Regions from separate parts of the Shewanella sp. SM69 genome, predicted to be linked through region 2. Evidence: riboswitches for the same ligand, from Rfam matches in the RefSeq annotation. Region 2 holds a riboswitch; the other holds the start of a gene.
What was found. A riboswitch is a leader RNA that binds a small molecule or an ion and turns the genes downstream of it on or off. The one in region 2 is predicted to bind thiamine pyrophosphate.
Positions count from the first base shown of each region.

Region 1: linked by a shared signal. The riboswitch ahead of thiC (phosphomethylpyrimidine synthase ThiC) and the one ahead of L5M37_RS01200 (TonB-dependent receptor) in region 2 are both predicted to bind thiamine pyrophosphate.

Region 1 covers NZ_JAKKRV010000002.1:231,549-234,739, forward strand. The annotation lists gene thiC (phosphomethylpyrimidine synthase ThiC) at 1-1,687, opposite strand, end outside; TPP riboswitch at 1,889-1,987, opposite strand; gene L5M37_RS04400 (hypothetical protein) at 2,155-3,191, opposite strand, start outside.
Region 2 covers NZ_JAKKRV010000001.1:250,527-253,717, reverse strand. The annotation lists gene tsgA (MFS transporter TsgA) at 1-854, shown strand, start outside; gene L5M37_RS01205 (Crp/Fnr family transcriptional regulator) at 922-1,602, opposite strand; TPP riboswitch at 1,800-1,938, shown strand; gene L5M37_RS01200 (TonB-dependent receptor) at 1,993-3,191, shown strand, end outside.

The DNA of each region.
Region 1 (3,191 bases), on a different contig from region 2:
TCTTATAAGCAATCAAACCTTGCTTAACATCTTGTTTATTCGGTAATCCTAAGTGTTCTTTTGGCGTGACATAACACAACATAGCGCAGCCGTACCAAGCAATCATGGCCGCGCCTATGCCGGAGGTGAAATGATCATACCCAGGTGCGATATCGGTGATTTGCGGGCCAAGCGTGTAAAACGGCGCCTCATCGCAGTGAGCTAACTGCTTGTCCATGTTCTCTTTAATGAGCTGCATCGGGATATGTCCCGGCCCTTCGATAATGGTTTGCACGTCGTATTCCCACGCGATTTTGACTAGCTCACCTAAGGTTTCAAGCTCTGCAAACTGGGCAGCATCATTAGCGTCGGCAATCGATCCGGGACGCATACCATCACCTAAAGACAGGGATACATCGTAGGCAACGCAAAGTTCACAGATCTCACGAAAATGGCTGTAGAGGAAGTTTTCCTTGTGATGACTCAGGCACCATTTGGCCATAATTGAACCGCCGCGGGAAACGATCCCAGTGACGCGTTTAGCCGTCATCTGCACATAACGCAGCAGCACACCAGCATGAATAGTAAAGTAATCAACACCTTGCTCAGCTTGTTCAATCAAGGTATCGCGGAACACTTCCCAGGTTAAATCTTCTGCCACGCCGTTCACTTTCTCCAGCGCTTGATAAATCGGCACTGTGCCAATGGGCACTGGCGAGTTACGGATGATCCACTCGCGGGTTTCGTGGATATAACGACCTGTGGATAAATCCATTACCGTATCTGCGCCCCAACGGGTAGACCAGACGAGCTTTTCCACTTCTTCCTCGATGGAAGAGGTCACCGCCGAGTTACCGATATTGGCGTTCACTTTCACCAGAAAGTTACGCCCGATGATCATAGGTTCGGCTTCGGGATGGTTAATATTCAGCGGAATAATCGCGCGGCCACGGGCGACTTCAACGCGGACAAATTCGGCGGTAATCGGTTCGCCGACTAAGGCACCAAAAGCTTCGCCCTTGGCTTTACGATTGAGGATTTCATCCTGTACTTCGGCAAGTGCCATGTTCTCGCGGATCGCCACATATTCCATTTCGGGCGTGATAATCCCTTGACGGGCATAGTGTAATTGACTGACTCGTTTACCCTGCAGCGCTCTGCGTGGGCGGACAATGGCACTCGAACCTGCCTCAAAACGCAGATGTTCTAAACCGTCATCGGCGAGTCTTTGTTGGGTAAAGTCTGAGGTCGCGCAGGGTAATTGCTCTGTATCGTTGCGGGCTAGGATCCAGTTTTGTCTTAATTTACTCAGGCCTAGACGCACATTGATATCGGCCTCAGGATCGGAATAAGGTCCGGCGCAATCATACACGCGGATTGGCGGATTTTTTTCCATGATAGGCGCATCATCGGTACCGCCGATAAGCGTGTCAGTCTGCAGGATTTGCCGCATGCCAACGCGAATATCGGCATTGGAACCTTCGAGATAAATCTTTTGTGAATTAGGATGTTGCAGCGGCGCTAACGTATCGATAAAGGCTTGAGCCTGCGCGCGGGTTTCGCGGCGACTCGGCGCCTTAGGCACGATTGATTGACTAGACTCAGCCGATTTATTAGGCACTGTCGATTTATTAGGGATTGTCGATTCTGGTGCTGTGATTTCTATCGCATTGGCAGCTACAGCTGGGTTTGGGTTTGAACTGGACATAAGCAATCTCACGTTAAAAAATGGAGTTGCTTGTCTGGAGAATTGAGTTGTTGATAGCTGGACATGGCAATCAACTTTTGTGGCCAACACTGGCTTCAAAAATTGAGTTACCCTGCTCAATAACGATTAAATCTAAACATTAAGGCTTAAAACACTGCTGAGTAAACAGGTGTTCAAGCCGTCTATTTTAGCGATTTAATGTGTGTTATTACGCTTGTTTCCTTCGCAGGTTTTAACCTGATCAGGTTCAACGGATCCCGAATAAACGGTCTCAGCCAAGAGGCACTCCGACAAGATGAGTGGGCAGTATAGACAGAAGCGGCAGCAACAAACAAGGAAAAAAGCAATTAAAAACCTTAACCACCAATCCAAAATAAAGATTCATAATTAATTGTTTTTAATTGATTAAATAAAATTAAACTAAAAAATCCATAATTAGCATGAAAATAAATCATAAAAGAAAGTCACTATTTATGGGGTTTGAGCATCATTTTGTTTAATCGAGATTGAATGGCATCATCAATAGCTTGATTGATTTTTTTGCCACTGCAGTCAAATGGGAAGCCTAAATTTTCGGCGTAAGGATTAACTTGAGTGCCGACTTGTACCACGCGATAACACGTATCACCTTTACGCACAATACGATTTGGATCTAAGGGTAAATCTAGGCTCGTTGTGCCACCGAAATCATCGGCGTTAGGGACAAATAGCACCTCCATCTCTGGGCTCATTTCACTCATATTCGATTTCCGGGTGAACTTATCGGCCTGTTCAATGACGAGATCATCGAGCGCTTGCTCGCGCTGACGTTCAAAATATTGCTGGGTGAATAAACTCATGCTTGAGCTTGTCGCTATTGTGCTCTCACCTTCTGCTGTGGGCGAGCTCTTAGCGCCAATCTGCGGCTTTAATTCTGAGGCATCCAACGTATTCGTTGGTTTTGTTGCCATCGTTTCAGTGGGTTGTTCATCACTTGGGGCAATTGATTGAGTTTTCTTTGATTGAGATTGGCTCGATTGAGTGATGTTCGGTTTAACCGTATCTGGGTTCACTTTTTCCGACTCTACTTTTTCAGAGACGGCCTTTTCGGGTGCTATTGTTTCAGGCATGACCTTTTCAAGTATTGGCAGAGGCTTCACTTGAGTTTGAGGTGTGGGAACAATTGTAGGCGTAACAGAACTTGTCGCTTCAGTCTTATCCTCGGCCTTGATCTCAGTTTCGGACTCTGAGGTTTCGGCTTTCTCTACCGCGGGAGCATAAATAAAGTAAGCCTTGATCGCTGCCACTTTAGGGCCACGGCTTTCTATTTCCTTCAATCCAAAGGGATTTAACTGCGGGCGCCACAAAATGCAGATAAGTAAAAATAAACACACATGCACTAAGATCACAAAAAATAACAGACTTAATCCTTTGAAATATGGCTGACGAGTATGTAACCCCAATCCTTGAGCACGGGTTTGTATTGTCCTAGACAGTTCAAGTTTGGATTCAGATTCAGCAACCA
Region 2 (3,191 bases):
GCGGTATCGGTCTATGTATTGCTGGTACGATTGTGGTGTCTGTGTGGCAAGAGAAATTACAAAGCACAATGTTAGTGGTGCAAGATGCAACGTTTAATATTGCAGGCGTTATTTTTCCATTGATAACGACTTATGCATTAACAAATTCATTATCATGGAGTTATAGCTATTTAGCCGTAGGTTTAGTGGCGTTCGGTACAGTCATTATTACCTTGTTCACTCATTTCTCTATTTGCGAGCAATCGTCTACAACACAAGAGAAACAACAGTCTGAATGGAATCTCGGTATTATTAGTGGAGGTATTGGTTTATTTTTAGGAATGCTGGCTTTATATACTTTTTTAACTTGGGCACCTTTATTTGTAAAACAAAAATTTGATATTCCGTTTGAAGATGCCGGTAATATTATTACCCAGTATTGGTCCGCTGCGCTAATTGGGGCGTTAATTTCGACTGTGATTGTGACTCGTGTAAAAATTCACCATTTCTTAGTCGGTATTATTGCTTTAGCTATGGTGATCACCGCTGCCATTGTCAGTACCAATAATCTTAATTGGATAGCTTATTTAACCTATGGCTATGGTTTTGTGTGTGCCGCGCTTTATAATGCATTTATTGCTTATGGCGTGTCTTTTGTAAAAAAAGCTAGCAGCAAAAATGTGTCATATATTCTTATTAGCGGAAGTGCAGGGGCGATGTTTAGCCCAGCCATCAGTTCTTTCTTTGAACGTATTATCGGATTACAAACTGTGATGTATGTGATTCCTTTGCTTTACGCAGCGATATTTATGCTATTGATCGTTTCAAGTCGGATGAAATCGGCTATGGAACAACACTCGCCATCGGTAAGTTAATTTACCTGTTCATCTATCCCACACTCGGTTGTTAAATTAAGTCGAGTGTGGGTTATGTTGAAAGCGGTTATATACCTGCTTCAACAAATTTCTTGAGTGCGTTGAGATCACAAATCCGAATGCCATCTTTTTTCCGCTCAATTAAGCCTCGTTCCTCAAGATTTTGTAGCGCCCGACGGTAGACTCGGTCGGTAGTGCCAAATCGTTCAGCCTCTAAATAGCGTTTACTAAAGCCATCTACGGGCAAGTCATTTAAGTATTCATGGTAAATATCAAATGCCACGTTATAACTGATGGGATAGAGCAGTCGCCGAGTAAAAATATCCACTGTGTCTTGGTAGTCAATCGCAATTGCACTAGCAAAAAATAGCGCGAGTTGAGGGTGTTGACCGAGGCAATGTTGCAGTTTTTCAGCGCTAATCAACATGATTTCTAAGGGTTCACTGGCAATAATGTCTAGTTGACAGTGGTACTGGGTGAAGAACTCCATTTCGCCAAACAGCTGTGAATCACAATCAATAGTACCTAATTGAAAACACCGACCATTTCTCGCGGTATGGCCGAGTGATACGCGACCTTGCTTCACCAATACAAGTGATGCCATCGCTTCCCCCTGCGTCATGAGGTGAGCGCCTTTTTTGAGCATTTTTATTTCGCTGATACAGCTAAGTACAACCGCTTCAATAAGTGGATAGTCTTGCTCCCATCGCTGGCTATAACGTCCTTTCGATAAAGGTTTTAGCTGCATCGACTATTGTCCTCTTACTGTGTTCGAAATTGCGACCTTCTATAGCATTATCATGATAGGCGGTCAAATGGACGAAAGGATTTAGGCGGCTAATAAAGATATTTTCATCATACGAACTGAAGGGCAGTGGTTTTCGCGACATTTAATTGAATCGCAGAGATAAGAGTGCCCACTTTTTATTTCCGTCATGTATACTAGGCGCCGCCAAGGGGTGTTTGTTGTGCATTAATGTTACTCTGATTTTAACGTTAACGGCTGCAAACTGAGATGTCATCTGACGAACCCTTAGAACCTGATCCGGCTAATACCGGCGTAGGAATGGGCCAATCAACAGCACACTTCTGAATCGCTTATTCGTTGCCGGATCTCAAACATTATATTTGAGGTCCTATGTCAAACCGTAAAACGTCAAACCATCAATCTCCATTTTCAACCGTATCGCCAAGCTTATTTTTAGCCCGAGCGCCGCTGGCGTTAGCCATCGCCGCAGCGCTGAGCACCCCTGTTTTTGCACAAACCGACGCTATTGACAGACCCGATCCCAGCCCTGAGATGGAAGTCATGGTGGTGACGGCGGATTTTCGCAGCTCAAGTTTAGAAAAAATGCCTTCAAGCATTACCGTTATCGACAGTCAAAAAATTCAGGATGAAAGTGCGCAACACTTTGAAGATCTGCTTAATTCTATCGCCAATTTTAACTGGTCAGGTGGAAGCTCTCGGCCGAAATATTTTCAAATTCGCGGTGTAGGGGAACAGGAACAATACCAAGGCGCACCTAATTCTTCCGTGGGTTACATCATAGATGATATCGATTTATCCGGTATTGGTATGGTGTCGAGCATGTACGATCTACAGCAGGTCGAAGTGCTTCGTGGACCGCAGGGGACGCGTTACGGCGCGAATGCCTTAGCGGGACTGATTTATCTGAAGAGTAACGATCCAACTGATGTGTTTGAGCATGGCGGCGAAGTGTCGTTAGGCGATGATGATTTACGCACTTTTAGCGGTTTCAGTTCTGGCCCATTAACGGATTCTGGCAAGCTGCTTTATCGTGTGTCAATGCAGCAACATCAGCAAAATGGTTACCACGATAACCTGTATTTAGGCCGTGATGATACCAATGGTCGCGATGAATTCAGCGGCCGCGCTAAGCTGCGCTGGTATGCGACAGATGATTTGCAGTTTGATTTAACTGTGCTGCATGCCGATTTTGATAATGGCTATGATGTGTGGAGTTTAACTAATTCACCAACTCAGACAACATCGGATCAACCGGGTGTTGATAGCCAACGCACCACAGGCGCGGGTTTTAAAGCGACCTATTCTGGCGCAGAAAACTTCGAATTAACTTCGTTAACCTCTTTTGCGAATACCGATCACCATTACAGTTACGATGGCGATTGGGCTAACTCAGAATATTGGGCCTCTAAGCAATGCAATGATGACAATGGCAATCTGGCGCCGTGTCAATACGATTATTTTTGGGATAAAACGGGTCAGCGTAAAACCGCGTCGCAAGAGTTTCGCCTAAGTTCTACCGAGCAGGGCCGTATTTTTGCAGAGAGTACTGATTGGTTGCTTGGTGTGTA